Regions from separate parts of the Rhizobium lentis genome, predicted to be linked through region 1. Evidence: predicted binding sites of a transcription regulator. Region 1 holds the regulator's gene; the other holds the start of a gene.
The links. Region 1 encodes LexA, which represses DNA repair genes until DNA is damaged. Its sites were predicted from a motif close to TGTTCNNNNTGTGTTCNG; they were not measured.
Positions count from the first base shown of each region.

Region 2: the regulator LexA is predicted to act here: its motif matches at 1,949-1,966, upstream of J0663_RS10825 (DNA recombination protein RmuC).

Region 1 is NZ_CP071454.1:3,912,522-3,920,491, forward strand. It holds gene J0663_RS19035 (ComEC/Rec2 family competence protein) at 1-1,888, shown strand, start outside; gene lexA (transcriptional repressor LexA) at 1,869-2,588, opposite strand; gene J0663_RS19045 (VOC family protein) at 2,786-3,682, shown strand; gene kdsA (3-deoxy-8-phosphooctulonate synthase) at 3,679-4,524, shown strand; gene eno (phosphopyruvate hydratase) at 4,666-5,940, shown strand; gene J0663_RS19060 (FtsB family cell division protein) at 6,076-6,396, shown strand; gene pdhA (pyruvate dehydrogenase (acetyl-transferring) E1 component subunit alpha) at 6,542-7,588, shown strand; gene J0663_RS19070 (pyruvate dehydrogenase complex E1 component subunit beta) at 7,604-7,970, shown strand, end outside.
Region 2 is NZ_CP071454.1:2,246,256-2,254,225, reverse strand. It holds gene def (peptide deformylase) at 1-205, opposite strand, end outside; gene J0663_RS10830 (globin-coupled sensor protein) at 302-1,798, opposite strand; gene J0663_RS10825 (DNA recombination protein RmuC) at 1,999-3,222, shown strand; gene J0663_RS10820 (ribokinase) at 3,307-4,206, shown strand; gene J0663_RS10815 (methyl-accepting chemotaxis protein) at 4,449-6,809, shown strand; gene ptsN (PTS IIA-like nitrogen regulatory protein PtsN) at 6,884-7,348, opposite strand; gene hpf (ribosome hibernation-promoting factor, HPF/YfiA family) at 7,422-7,970, opposite strand, start outside.

The DNA.
Region 1 (7,970 bases):
GGCGGTCAAGCGGCCGCCGAAGCGCATAACCGTGATCGCCCGCGGCGCCGATGCGCCATTCGAAATCGGGGACATAATCACCGGCAGGGCACGGCTGACGCCGCCGGCGGGTCCGGCGCTGCCCGAGCTCAACGACTTTTCCTTCGGTGCCTATTTCGACGGCATCGGCGCGAACGGCTTCTTCTACGGGGCCCCGACGAAGGTCGATTCGCAGGCGGAGCCGCAAGAGGCGAGGCGGGCTACCGATGCTCTTCTCGAATGGCTCTATCGGCTGCGCAGCGGCATCGGCGACCGCATACGCTCGATCCTGCCCGGCGACACGGGCGCTTTTGCCGCCGCTCTCGTCACGGACGAGCGTCGCGCCATTTCAAACGAGACGACGGATGCACTGCGCCAATCCGGTCTTGCCCATATCATCGCAATATCAGGTCTCAACATGGCGCTGTCGGCCGGCATCTTCTTCGTCGGCTTCCGGATGCTGCTCAGTCTCTTTCCCGGCATCGCCCAGGCCTATCCGACCAAAAAGTTCGCCGCCGCCGGCGCGCTCATCGCCGTCACGGCCTATTTTCTGATCTCGGGCTTCGCGGTCTCGGCAGAACGCGCCTTCATCATGATGGCCATCATGCTCATTGCCGTCTTCTTCGACCGGCCTTCGATCAGCCTTCGCAATGTCGCTCTTTCCGCGCTTGTTATCATCGCGCTTGCTCCCTCCGAGGTCCTCGGGCCAAGCTTTCAAATGTCCTTTGCCGCGACCTTGGCGCTGGTATCGGGTTATCAGCTATGGAAGGACCGGCGTGTCCGCGAAAACGCCGTCCTGAAAATGCCGGCCCTGCGGCCGGTGGTTGCCGTCGGACGCTTCTTCGGCGGTGTTTTCCTGACCTCGTTGATCGGTGGCTTTTCCACGGCGCTGTTTTCGATCGAGCACTTTCATCGCCTGACGGCCTACGGCCTCCCGGCAAACCTCGCGACGATGCCGATGATCTCCTTCATTGTCATGCCGGCCGGGTTGTTCGCGATGCTGCTTATGCCTTTCGGCCTGGATGCACTGCCTTGGAAAGTGGTCGGATTCGGCCTCGATCTGGTGATCGCGGTGGCAAGGACGATATCCGGCTGGGGCGGGGATATCGGCATCGGTCGCTTGCCCGGCTGGTATTTCGCCGTGGCCGTGGCGGGCTTCCTGCTGATGACGCTCATGCGGACGCGGCTGCGCCATGTCGGCACCGCCATCATGGCAGTCTCGACGCTCGCTTTCCTGGTTCTGCCGGCTCGCCGGCCGCCGGATCTGGTGATTTCCGAGGATGGCGGTCTGGTCGCGATCGTCAAGGCGTCGGCAATGGCTTCCAATCGTGAAAGGCCGCCGGATTTCATCTTCGACCAGTGGCAAAGGGCACTGGTTCTGCCCACTCATGACCCGCCGAAAATGCTGGATGGCCCTGCTGTTCCCGAGGGAGACGATCGCCGCCTCAGGCTTTCGGCCGGTCAGCAGAACGAAGCGAGGCTCGCAATGCGGACTGCCGCAGCGGGGGGTACCGCGGAGCGTTTTTCCTGCGTCAAGAAAGCCTGGTGCGTAGCGAAGCTCGCCAACGGTCATGTCGTGACCGTCATCGAGAACGCCGCCTATCTCGGACCGGCCTGCGATGCCGGCGATATTGTCATCACGCCGGTGCGCCTGCGCTCGGCCAGCTGCCGCTCGGGCGCGACGCTGTTTACCGGCGAGACGCTGCGCCGGACCGGTTCGGTCGAACTGCGCATCACCGCCGGCGGCCCGGAGGTGGCGACCGCCTTCAATGCCCTATCGCGGCCATGGATGCGCCATCGCGCCTATGATTGGCGCAACGACAGTTTTACGGATTCTGGTCTGTCCGGTATCAGTGATAGCGGCGGATGAGGCCGATGAGCTTGCCCTGCACCTTGACGCGGTCGGGCCCGAAGATGCGGGTCTCGTAGGCGGGGTTGGCGGCCTCCAGCGCGATCGAGGCGCCCTTGCGGCGGAAACGCTTCAGCGTTGCTTCCTCGTCGTCGACAAGGGCAACGACGATATCGCCGGGACTTGCCGTGCTGCCGTTGCGAATGATCACGGTATCGCCGTCGAAGATGCCGGCCTCGATCATCGAGTCGCCCTTGACTTCAAGCGCATAGTGCTCACCGGAGCCGAGCATATCGGCGGGAACGACGATGTCGTGCGTGTTGTTCTGGATCGCCGAGATCGGAACGCCGGCAGCGATTCGTCCCATGACCGGTACGGAAACAGAGTTGCCGTTGTCGGCAACCGGTTTAGCGGCAGCGGGCGCTGCGGTCGGCTGGGGCTTGCCGAGGCTGCCCTCGATGACGCTCGGCGAAAAACCGCGGCGCGGCTGAAGACTGGGACTATAGGCCTCCGGAAGCTTGATCACTTCAAGCGCCCGGGCGCGGTTCGGTAGGCGGCGAATGAAGCCACGTTCCTCGAGCGCCGTGATCAGGCGGTGAATGCCGGATTTCGAGGCGAGATCAAGAGCATCCTTCATTTCGTCGAAGGAGGGAGGAACGCCGGATTCCTTCATGCGCTCATGAATGAAAAGGAGAAGCTCCTGTTGTTTGCGCGTGAGCATCGACGTCAGACCCCGTGATTGAAACAAATCCAGAACAGACCCTATATGTTCCATATGTGTTCCGCAAGTAGCTAAATTTCCGTAAAACTTCACGCCAACTCGTCGCGATTTTTATTTTCATTCGCCGGATTGGCGCCATGTCTTGCATTCAGGGAGGTGCTGTCGCACATCTCCTGTCGTTTCTGGGAGAGGAACCGATGAACGAGCATCTCGCCAAGCCGCACCCGCTGGATCACGTCGTTCTGCCCGTCGTCAATATCGATCTGGCGCGCGAGAGGCTCGGCAAGCTTGGCTTCACCGTAGCCGCCGATGCGCGCCATCCCTTTGGAACGGAAAACGCCTGCGTCTTCCTTGCCGACAAAACTTATCTGGAGCCGCTCGGCGTCGCGAGTATCGAGGAGAGCGACGCATCGGCGCTGAAAGGCAATGTCTTCACCGCCCGCAACCAAGCCTTTCGCTTTCGTTGCGGCGAGGAGGGGCTTTCGGCAATCGTTTTCGCCACCGAAGATGCTGCCCGCGATCATAGGAAATTCGCCAGTAGGGGATCGAGCGCCGGCGAGATGCTGGAGTTCAGCCGGCCGATGAAGATGCCGGATGGTTCCGAGAGCGTCGGCAGCTTCAGATTGGCCTTTGCGAGCGATCTGCGTGCGCCTGATTTCTTCCTCTTCACCTGTCAGCGCATCAACCCGCTCCCGGCCGACCGTGGTGCGCTGGAGAAACATGCCAATGGCGTCACCGGCATTGCCGAGGTGGCGCTTTGCGCGCCGGAACCGGCCGCATTCGGCGCCTTCGTCAGCCTCGCCGCGGCGCAATCGGCAATCGAGAAAACAGGCTTCGGCGTCAAGATCGCAGCATCGAATGCGAGAATCAGCCTGATGACGCCGGAAGGGTTGGAGGCCTATTTCGAGATAGCCGTCTCGGCCGCCGAGCGCGGCCTGCGCGGCCGGGCAATCCTCTTCAATGTCGCCGATCTTGCCGTGACAGAAGCGCATTTGGCTGCTAACGGGGTGACGTATACGCGCAAGAACAATCGCATTCTGGTGAAGCCCGCGCCCGGCCAGGGCACGCTCTTCGCCTTCGAGGAACCACGATGAGCTCCAATACGAATTCCGAAGTCAAGATCGGCGAAGGCGACGGCCAGGTCATCTTTTCCAATACCACCCGTCTGTCGCTGATCGCCGGGCCTTGCCAGATGGAGAGCCGGGATCACGCCTTCATGGTCGCCGGTACGCTGAAAGAGCTTTGCGCTAAGCTCGGCATCGGCCTCGTCTACAAGAGTTCCTTCGACAAGGCGAACCGCACCTCGCTCTCGGCCGAACGCGGAATCGGCCTTGAAAAGGGCATGGAGATCTTCGCCGACCTGAAGAAGGAATTCGGCCTTCCTGTCCTGACCGACGTCCACACGGCTGAGCAGTGCGCCGAGGTGGCAAAAGTGGTCGATGTCCTGCAGATCCCTGCCTTCCTTTGCCGCCAGACCGACCTTCTCATCGCCGCCGCCAGGACCGGGCGCGTCGTCAATGTCAAGAAGGGACAGTTCCTGGCGCCCTGGGACATGAAGAACGTTTTGAAGAAGCTGAATGCCAGCGGCAATCCGAATGTACTGCTGTGCGAGCGCGGCGCCTCCTTCGGCTACAATACGCTGGTCTCCGACATGCGCTCGCTGCCGATCATGGCGGCGATGGGCGCGCCTGTCATCTTCGATGCCACCCATTCCGTCGCCCAGCCGGGCGGGCAGGGCGACTCCTCCGGTGGCCAGCGCGAATTTGTCGAGACGCTGGCGCGCGCGGCGGTGGCGACGGGAATTGCCGGCGTCTTCCTCGAAACCCATCAGGACCCCGACAACGCACCGTCCGATGGCCCGAACATGGTCTATCTCAAGGACATGCCGCGATTGCTTGAGAAATTGCTTGCCTTCGACGCAATCGCCAAGGCTTGACGTTCAACAGGCTGACATGATCGTGGTTTAGGCCACGATGGAGCGCCCGTTCCAAGGCTGGAAATTGCCGCATTGTAATTTGCACGCCTTCGATTATGACAGGCTTCGAACGACTTATCACCCACTGAGCAGGAAGAACCCATGACTGCAATCACCGATATCATCGCCCGCGAGATTCTCGATAGCCGTGGCAACCCCACCGTCGAAGTCGACGTCTATCTCGAAGACGGCAGCATGGGCCGCGCGGCCGTTCCCTCGGGCGCCTCGACCGGCGCGCATGAGGCGGTCGAACTGCGCGACGGCGGCAAGCGCTATCTCGGCAAGGGCGTCGAAAAGGCGGTCGAGGCCGCCAACACTGAAATCTTCGACGCGATCGGCGGTATCGATGCCGAAAACCAGATCCAGATCGACAACATCATGATCGAACTCGACGGCACGCCGAACAAGTCGCGCCTCGGCGCCAACGCCATTCTCGGCGTTTCGCTCGCCGTCGCCAAGGCTGCCGCCCAGGCCTCCGGCCTGCCGCTCTACCGTTATGTCGGCGGTGCTTCCGCGAGCCTCCTGCCGGTACCGATGATGAACATCATCAACGGCGGCGCTCATGCTGACAATCCGATAGATTTCCAGGAATTCATGATCCTGCCGGTTGGCGCTGATACGATCGCCGAAGCCGTGCGCATGGGTTCGGAAGTCTTCCACACGCTCCGCAAGGAACTTGCGGCCCAGGGCCATAACACCAATGTCGGCGACGAAGGTGGTTTTGCGCCGGGCCTGAAGAGCGCTTCGGAAGCCCTCGACTTTATCGTCAAATCGGTCGAGAAAGCCGGCTACAAGCCGGGCGAGGACATCTACCTCGGCCTCGACTGCGCCTCGACGGAATTCTTCAAGGACGGCAAATACGTTCTCGAAGGTGAAGGCCGCACGCTCGAATCGGGCGCCATGGCCGAATATCTGGCCGAACTCACCGCCAAGTATCCGATCATCTCGATCGAGGACGGCATGGCCGAAGACGACTGGGACGGCTGGAAGACGCTGACCGATCTGATCGGCAAGACGACCCAGCTGGTCGGCGATGATCTCTTCGTCACCAACTCCGCCCGTCTTCGCGACGGCATCCGCATGGGCGTTGCCAACTCGATCCTCGTCAAGGTCAACCAGATCGGCTCGCTGACGGAAACGCTCGACGCCGTGAACACGGCGCACAAGGCTGCCTACACGGCAGTCATGTCGCACCGCTCCGGTGAAACGGAAGATTCGACGATCGCCGATCTCGCGGTCGCCACTAACTGCGGCCAGATCAAGACCGGCTCGCTCTCGCGTTCCGACCGTCTTGCCAAGTACAATCAGCTGATCCGCATCGAAGAAGGCCTCGGCCCCCAGGCCCAGTATGCCGGCCGCTCGATCATCAAAGGCTGATCGGTCTGATCTTGAGTGAATTGACCCGCGCCTTGCCGGCGCGGGTTTTTTGTTGCTTCATTTTACGGTCAACGAACGGTTAATCTCTGCGCGCTAGATTGGACGAATTGGTAATGCGTTCAAGAGCATGCGTGTATGTGGACAAAGCATCATAAGAAGAGAAAGCTCGGCCGCTTCGTCATTCCGGCTATGACGGTCGCCTTCCTTTCCTATTTCGGTTATCATTGCATTCATGGCGATTACGGCCTGCGTGCGACGGAGACGTTCGAGCGTCAGCGTGTCGCGCGCGAGAAAGAGCTTGCGGTGTTGAAGGCGAAGCGCGAACATCTGGAAAGTCAGGTGGCGTTGCTCAGCGACGGCTCGCTTGACAAGGATATGTTGGACGAAAAGGCGCGGTATCAGCTGAATATGTCGCGCGCGGACGAGATCGTCGTTTTCAACCATTATTCCAATTAACTGGAATTCGGTTAATTGATATTTCTACTGTATTACCAATGACTTAGCGCTGAATACGAGCCATGCAATTATGGCATTGCTGTGGTCATATTTCTTCCCTATGGTACGCGCCACCGAGAAACGACAAACCCATAGGGAGGGTTGAATGGCGCCGCGAAAGACCGCGACCGTTTCCAGCCGCAAAACTGCAGCAAAACCAGCAGCCAAAGCATCGAACGGAGGCCCGGTAGCCGACTTCGATCGGGATGAGGAACTCAAGGCCTATCGCGAGATGCTGTTGATCCGCCGCTTCGAGGAGAAGGCCGGTCAGCTTTACGGCATGGGCTTCATCGGCGGCTTTTGCCACCTCTACATCGGTCAAGAAGCTGTCGTCGTCGGCATGCAGATGGCGCAGAAGGAAGGCGACCAGGTCATCACCGCCTATCGTGACCACGGCCACATGCTGGCAACCGGCATGGAAGCGCGCGGCGTCATGGCGGAACTGACCGGGCGTCGCAGCGGCTATTCCCACGGGAAGGGCGGCTCGATGCACATGTTCTCGAAGGAGAAGCATTTCTACGGCGGTCACGGCATCGTCGGCGCCCAGGTTTCGCTCGGGACTGGTCTTGCTTTTGCAAATCGCTACCGCGGCAACGGCAATGTCGCCGTCGCCTATTTCGGCGATGGTGCGGCCAACCAGGGCCAGGTCTATGAGAGCTTCAACATGGCGGCCCTCTGGAAGCTGCCGATCGTCTACATCGTCGAGAACAACCGATACGCCATGGGCACGTCGACCGCCCGCGCCACCGCGCAGTCGAACTACTCGCTGCGCGGGTCCGGCTTCGGCATTCCCGGCATTCAGGTCGATGGTATGGACGTTCGCGCCGTCAAGGCGGCGGCCGACGAAGCGCTCGAGCATTGCCGCTCCGGCAAGGGCCCGATCATCCTGGAAATGCTGACCTATCGTTATCGTGGCCACTCCATGTCCGATCCGGCGAAATATCGCACGAAGGAAGAAGTGCAGAAGATGCGCTCCGAGCAGGACCCGATCGAGCAGGTAAAGGCGCGCCTCATCGAAAAGGGTTGGGCTTCCGAAGACGATCTGAAGGCGATCGACAAGGATGTCCGCGACATCGTCGCCGACAGCGCCGACTTCGCCCAGGCCGATCCGGAGCCGGATGCATCCGAGCTCTATACCGACATTCTGCTCTAATCGGGGAGGGAACCCATGCCTATCGATATCCTCATGCCCGCCCTCTCTCCGACGATGGAAGAAGGCACGCTGTCCAAATGGCTGAAGCAGGAAGGTGACAAGGTCACCTCAGGCGACGTGATCGCCGAAATCGAGACCGACAAGGCGACGATGGAAGTCGAAGCCGTCGACGAAGGTGTCATCGGCAAGTTGCTGGTCGATGCCGGAACCGAAGGCGTCAAGGTCAACACGAAGATCGCCGTGCTGCTGCAGGACGGCGAATCCGCTTCGGATCTCTCCGCCGCCAAGCCTGCCGCCGCGCCAGCCCCCGCGGTTGCTCAGGAAGAGAAGCCGACGAATAGCGGTTCAGCCTCAGCGCCGCTTCCGGCCGAGCCGAAGGCCG
Region 2 (7,970 bases), 1.7 Mb from region 1:
CCTCGCCCTCGCGCGACACATCGATGACCAGCATGCGGCGCGGCACGCCGATCTGGATCGCAGCAAGGCCGATGCCCGGCGCGTCGTACATGGTGTCCAGCATGTCGTCGGCAAGACGCTGAAGGTCGGCGTCCACCCGCTCGATCGGCTTGGAGAGCTGGCGGAGAAGGGGATCGGGAAGAATGATGAGTGGCTTGATGGTCATGGCGTTCCCATAACCCATCTTTTCCGACTATGGAATTATCCGGCGGGCGGGGAAGGCGCTTTTTTCCATCCCCGCTCCGAATTTCGCCATAGAGCCTCACGCGGCCCGGCGGGCGGCGGTGACGGCATGGCCCTCCGGGCGGGCGCGGAAGCGGCGCAGCAGTTCGATCAGCTTCTCCACCTCGCCGTTGAGGCGGCGGGTTTCGGCCGAGGTGTGCTCGACCATGCCCGAATTCTGCTGGGTGATTTCGCCCATGCTGCGGATCGCCACGCTGACCTCGTTGACCCCGGTTGCCTGATCGCGGGCGGCAGCGGCGATATCGGCGACGAAGCGGTTGATGATGTCGATGCGGCTGATCATGTCGCTCAGCGCCTCGCCGGTGCTGGAGACGATGCCGACACCCTCATTGACCTGGGTCGAGCTCTGCGAGATCAGGTTCTTGATCTCCTTGGCGGCTTCGGCAGTGCGCTGGGCGAGTTGGCGGACTTCCTGGGCGACGACGGCAAAACCCTTGCCGGCATCACCGGCGCGCGCTGCCTCGACGCCGGCATTCAGCGCCAGAAGATTGGTCTGGAAGGCGATCTCGTCGATGACGCCGATGATCTTGGAAATTTCCGTCGAGGATTTCTCGATCCCGGCCATCGCCGAGACCGCGCTGGTGACGAGTTCACCGGAATTCTTCGCCTTCTGCTGCGTCTCGCGCACCGCGTCGGAGGCCTTCTCGGCATTGGCAGCCGTCTGGCCGACGCTGACGGAAAGCTGCTGCAGGGCGGCCGAACTCTCCTCGACGCCCGCTGCCTGCTGGGCGGTGCGCAACGCCAGGTCGTTGGTCGCGTTGGAGATGGCGTCGGCGCCGTTCATGATCTGGCCCGAGGTGTCGCGCACGGACGCGAAGGACTGGCGAAGGGCCTTGACGGCACGGTTGTAATGCTCGGCCATCTGCTTGAAATTGCCGGGCAGGTCGGACGGCAGAGTGGCTTCGAGATCGCCGTTCGACAGCGCTTCGAGACCGCGGCGCAACTCTTCCAGCGCCATCGCCTGATCGGCTTCGGCCTGGGCCCGCTGCTCCTCAACGGCCCGGCGCTTGGCTTCAAGCGTCTCGAGATAGACCGAGATCGAATAATCCATGTCGAGCATGCCCGATTTGATGACTGCCGACAGTTTCTCGGCGAGCTGCCTGCCTTGCTGGCGCGCGAAGACCGACGGCCATTGCTTCTCCATGATACCCTTGACGAGTTCGGACAGAACAAGCGCATAGCCGCCGACATACCAGCGCGGCTCCAGCCCGATGCTGGCGTGCGTCCGGCCGACCGCGGTCACGCCGTCGACATAGCGCTCGTCGAAGGTGCCGCTGGCGAGATTGGCCCAATGATCCTGCTGGCGCTTCTTGGCATGGGCGACATGGCTCTTATCGGCGAAGAAGCCCGAGACCGCGGGGGTCCTGGCGACCTTGGCGTAAAATTTATCGAGGGCGGCGCCGATCAGCTCCGAGATGACCGGGCTGAGATCCCGCATCGACCGGCGCGCCGCCTCGTCCAGTTCGATGAAATCGAGGCGCTGCCTGAGAGCATTGTCGGTCTGCTGGGATGTCATGGTAATCTCTGTGATTGGCGCAACGGCGCGGGAGGGAATTCTACGCAACAGATTTTGGCGAATATGGTTGAGCAATGGTTAAGTCGGCGGCGATTTTCCGCATCGGCGACGAAAAAGGGCGACACAGAAGATATTGGGGACCGCCGATTCTGTTCCCGTTTTGATCTATATATTGCCGCATCTTCTGTTATGGTTGCGGCATGACCGTCCATTCCGAATCGCTCGCCCTTTCCGTCGCCTCGATCAGCCCGGCCATGCTGGCGCTTGCCGGCGGCCTTTTCGTCGCCCTCGTGCTTTTGATGATCATTCTGCTCTTGCGCGGCGCCAGCCATCGCCGCGAGCAGGCGGAGGAGGCGCGCCTGCGAGCTGGCGAAAGCGAGGCGCGCATGGCCGAGCTTTTGAAGGTCCAGGCGGAGATGCAGGGCCGCATCGCGGCCATGGCCGAGGTTTTCGGCGCGCGGCAGAGCGAACTCAACCAAGCGATCAGCCAGCGCCTCGACGGCATGTCGCAGCGCGTCAACTCGACGATCACCGAGCAGACGAAGTCGACGCATGAGAACCTGCAGCGGCTGCAGGAGCGGCTGGCGGTCATCGATGCCGCACAGAACAATATCCAGACGCTCGCCAAGGACGTCGTCGGGCTGCAGGCCATTCTTTCCAACAAACAGACGCGCGGCGCCTTCGGCCAGTCGAGGATGGAGACGATTGTCGCCGACGGCCTGCCGATGGGCGCCTATGCCTTCCAGCAGACGCTCTCGAACGGCTCGCGGCCGGACTGCACGATCCGCATGCCGAACGGTGCGCCGCCGCTTGTCATCGATGCGAAGTTCCCGCTCGAAGCCTGGAACGCGATCCGCGATGCCGGCAGCCCCGAGGCCGGCAAGATCGCCGGCCAGCAGTTCCGCCGCGACATGGAGATCCACATCCGCGATATTTCCGAGAAATATCTGATTCAGGGAGAAACCCAGGATACGGCCTTTCTCTTCGTACCATCGGAATCGATCTTCGCCGAGATCCACGAGAACTTTGAGGCGCTGGTGCAGAAGGCGCACCGCGCGCGCATCGTCATCGTCTCGCCGTCGCTGCTGATGCTGTCGATCCAGGTCATCCAGGCCGTGCTGAAGGATCAGCGCATGCGGGCGCAGGCGCATCTGATTCAGGGCGAGGTGGCGATCCTGATGGACGATCTCGGCCGGCTCGACGAGCGGGTGCGCAAGCTGCAGGGTCATTTCGCCATGGCGCAGAAAGATATCGACATGGTGGTGACGTCAGCAGACAAGCTCACCAAGCGCGGCGCCAAGATCGAGGCGCTGGAATTCGAGGCAGGCGGCGACGCCAAGCCCGCCCGCGACAGCGAGGCTCCGGCCAAATCCGTGGAAAGCCGTACCGGCCTTCTCAAGCTTCGGGTGGTTGACGAGGAGTAACCGCTTCGGGCAGTGTCTCGCGCGCATTCTATCAAAGGATTGGAGCATGATATCGCCCGATGCTCCAAAGGACGGGACATCCTCATGATTACAGTTTTCGGGTCCATCAACATGGACCTCATCGCCACGACGGAGCGCCTGCCGAAGCCCGGTGAGACGGTGGCCGGCAACGGTTTTGCCACTGCTGCCGGCGGCAAGGGCGCCAACCAGGCGCTGGCAGCGCGCCGCGCCGGCCGCTACGTGCATATGGCCGGTGCCGTCGGCAAGGATGCTTTTGCCGCCGATGCTCTTGCCCTGCTTGATGAGGCCGGAACCGATCTCTCCCTCGTCAAGCATGTCGACGGTCCCACAGGAACGGCGCTTATCCTGGTCGGCGGCGACGGCGAGAACATGATTGCCGTGGTGCCGGGCGCCAACGGCCTGGTCGCGCCCGCGGACGCGGAAACCGCTATCGGCCGCATGAACGAAGGCGACATACTGATGTTGCAGCTTGAGGTGCCGGTCGCAGCCGTCGAACGCGCGCTATCGGCCGCACGCACCAAGGGCATCACCAGCATCCTCAACCTCGCCCCCTTGACCCCCGATGCATCGCGTCTCGGCCGGCTGGCCGATATCGTCATTGCCAATGAGACGGAGTTCGAGCGGCTTGCCGGACAGACCGGCATGGACGCAGGAGCGCGCGAGGCAGCGCTTGTCCGCCTGTATCAGGAAACCGGGCAGACGCTGATCGTGACGCTCGGCGGCGATGGCGTCATAGCCATCCGGGACGGCGCCATTTCACGGGCGCAAGGGCTGGCGATCGACCCCGTCGATACGGTCGGTGCGGGAGACACCTTCTGCGGTTATTTCGCCGCCAGCCTCGATGAGGGCCTTGACTTTCCGGCGGCGCTGCGGCGCGCGGCAGTTGCCGGTTCACTTGCATGTCTCAAATCAGGAGCGCAACCGTCGATTCCTTTGACTGGGGAAGTCGCAGACAGAATATAGCCTGGCCTGCCTGCGAAACGTCGCCAGATGTCCTTCAATTCAATGGGGGATTCCTGCGGTTTTGCTCGTATAAACCACTTAAGTTTCACTCAAATTTAATAGGTCTCCGGCGATCTTCCCAGCGATCGCCGGATCCTCGCGCATGCGGAATCCACGGCTGATGCGGCTGCTTCATGACGGAGCCATGCCTTCGCCCCTGCGCCGAAGAATGCCCGTTCGGCGCATCCTTGCCTGAGGAACCCATGTTCATTTTTCGCATGAAATCGCTTGCGGCGAAACTTATCGCCATCACCGGCATCGCCATCGCACTTGTTCTCATCGCTTCGAACTTTTTCCTCATAGGGCAGACCCGGGCTCGCGTTCAGACGCTGACGATGGATCAAGCCAATATCGAGGCAAAGTCGATCGCCAATGAGATCGCCGCCAATGTCGGCGAACTCGCCAGCGCTGCACGCAGCATGTCAGGTGTCATCGGCCGAGCCCACGATGGCAAGTCGCTCGATCGAAAGGGCATGATCAACGTGCTGAAAGCCAATCTGGAACAGAATGCCTTCGCCTTTGGCAGCTGGTTCTGCGAGCAGCTTGGCGCCCTGGATGGAAAGACGACCGAGATCGCCAACAACAATGACGAGGGCACCAACAAGAACGGCGCCTTCACGCCCTATTGGTCGAAAACCAAGGATGGCGGCGTCCAGTATTCGACCTTCGACAATGATTATACCGCTGAGTGGTGGAAGCTTGCTGCCGACAGCGGCAAGGGCGCGATCACCACGCCCTACATGGCCGAGGGAACCGACGTACCAACGCTGCTGACCTCCATCGCCTATCCCGTCATGTCGGGCGGCAAGATGATCGGCGTCGGCGGCGTCGACATCTCGCTGAAGTCGCTGACCGATAAGCTGCAGGCGCTGCACCCCTTCGGCTCCGGCCGTGTGACGCTGCTGTCGCAGGCAGGCAATTGGATCGTCGCGCCGGTACCCGAGCTGATGACCAAGCAATATGACGGCGAGGGCGCCGACGTCGTCAAGGCGGCGCTGTCGACCAAGCAGCCCGGCCTCGTCAAGAACCTCAGCTATGACGGCCTCGACCCCTTCGACCGCGTCGTCTATCCATTCGAAGTCCCCGGGGTCAACGCCACCTGGGTCGTGCTCGTCGACGTCCCGCATGCAGTGATCAACGCGCCGGTGCAGGCCCAAACCTACATGATGATCGTCACCGGTCTGATCGTGCTCGGCGCGGTGATGCTGGCCCTCTATTTCGCCGTCCGCTCGTTCGTGCAGCGGCCTCTCGGCAGTCTTGTCGCCAGCGTCAAGGCGCTCAGCGATGGCGAATATGCAGAACCCATCGCGGCCCAGGACCGTACCGATGAAGTCGGTTCGGTCGCAAAGGCGCTCGAAGGCTTCCGCTTCAAGCTCGCCGACAGCCAGCGCCTCGAAGACGAGGCCACTCACCAGCGGCAGGTCGCCGAGACCGAACGCAGCCGCTCGGAATCGGAACGGCAGCAATCGGTGTCGCTGCAGCGTCACATCGTCTCGATCGTCGGCGCCGGACTCTCGGAATTGTCGCAGGGCAATCTGGGTTACCGCATCACCGAAGAGTTCCCCGGCGAGTACGGCAAGCTGAAGCAGGACTTCAACGCCGCACTTGCAAGCCTCGAAGAGACCATCCACACAATGAACCTCAGTGTGATCAATATCGGCGCCGGCACCGGCGAGATCAGCAACAGCGCTTCCGACCTCGCCAAACGCACCGAGCAGCAGGCGGCAAGCCTGGAAGAGACGGCGGCCGCGCTCAATGAGCTCACCGCCCAGGTCGATTCCAGCGCCGAGAATGCACGCACGGCCGCCGACAACGTCAATCTCGCCTGCCAGGATGCTGAGAAATCGGGCGAAGTCGTGCAGAAGGCCATCGCCTCCATGCAGGGGATCGAGCAGTCTTCGACCGAGGTTTCGCGGATCATCGGCGTTATCGACGAAATCGCCTTCCAGACGAACCTCCTGGCGTTGAACGCCGGCGTCGAAGCCGCACGCGCCGGGGAAGCCGGCAAGGGTTTCGCCGTCGTCGCCCAGGAAGTGCGTGAACTCGCTCAGCGTTCGGCCAATGCCGCCAAGGAGATCAAGACGCTGATCAACACGTCAGCCGTCCAGGTCAAGGAAGGCGTCGATCTCGTCGGGCGCGCCGGCGGCACGCTGCACAAAATCGCCGAACAAGTTATGGGCATCAACAGCCTCATCCGACAGATTTCGGCATCGGCCAGCGAACAGGCGGTCGGGCTCAAGGAAATCAACCAGGCCATGAACCAGATGGACCAGGTGACGCAGCAGAATGCGGCGATGGTGGAGGAAGCGACCGCCGCAAGCGTCGCCCTCAACGACGAGGCACAGACGCTGAAGGCGCTTGCCACACGCTTCCGAGTCTCCGGCTCTAATAACGCGACAGCGCTCGCTTCCATGGCGAGGCAGATGCGTGCCCCGGCCGCGGCCCCCTCGCATTTCGCACCCGCTCCTGCCGTCCGCCACGCTGCCGCCCCGGCGATACGCCGCGCCGCAACCGTATCGCAAGGCTCAGCCGCCGCGGCTCAGGACAACTGGGAAGAGTTCTGACCATTCCGTCCGTGATAAATGAAAGAGGCGCCTGAGAAATCAGGCGCCTTATTTCGTTCTGCTATGGATGCGGCTCAGGCAGCGTTCGACGTCTGCTCCTCGTTGAGGAAGGCGTAGATCGCCGAGGCGGAATCGGTGGCCCGCAGTTTTGCAACCAGGTCATGATCGCGCAGGACGCGGGCGATGCGCGACAGGGCTTTGAGATGATCGGCGCCCGCGCCCTCCGGCGCCAGCAGCAGGAAGACGAGGTCGACCGGCTGGTCGTCCAGCGCTTCGAAATCGACCGGCTGCTCCAGACGGGCGAAGATGCCGACGATCGAATGAATGTTCACCAGCTTGCCGTGGGGAATGGCGATACCGTTGCCGACGCCGGTCGAGCCCAGGCGTTCGCGTTGCAAGATGACGTCGAAGATCTCCCGTTCGGAGAGGCCGGTGATCCTCGCGGCTCTTGCCGCCAATTCCTGAAGCAACTGTTTCTTGGAATTTACTCTGAGGGCGGGAATGATCGCATCCTGATGGAGCAAATCTGCCAATGCCATTTCTTTTTCCTTCTGTCGCCGGGATCAGATGAAGCAAGGAGCGACGGCGATACCGCCGCTCACCACCCTGATCTCAGCCTTTGATATTGGCCGAATCGATCCAGCCAATATTTCCGTCGTGCCGACGGTAAACGATATTCAGATGTTCCTTGCCGGGGCTACGGAATAGGAGAAGCGGCTCGTCGGTCATGTCGAGCGCCATCACGGCGGTGGCGACCGACATGGTCTTCAGCTGCTTCGTGCTTTCAGCGACGATGGCCGGGGCGAAATCGTCGGGGACTTCATCCTCGTGATCAGGAACGGAGTCCATAACTGTGTAGGAGACTTCTGCAAAACCATTCAGGTGGTTACCGGCATGATGGTCCTTCAGCTTGCGCTTGTAGCGACGCAGACGCTTCTCGATGCGCTCGGAAGCGGCGTCGAAAGCAAGCTGCGGATCCGTCGCTTCGCCGGCGGCATGCAGCACCACCCCGCTGTCGAGATGAAGCTTGCAGTCTGCCGAAAAACGGGAACTCGCCTTTTCCACGGTGACCTGGCCGGAATACCCTCCGTCGAAGTATTTCGTGATGGCCATACCAATTTGGTCCTCGATCTTTTGACGGAAGGATTCACCAATTTCCAT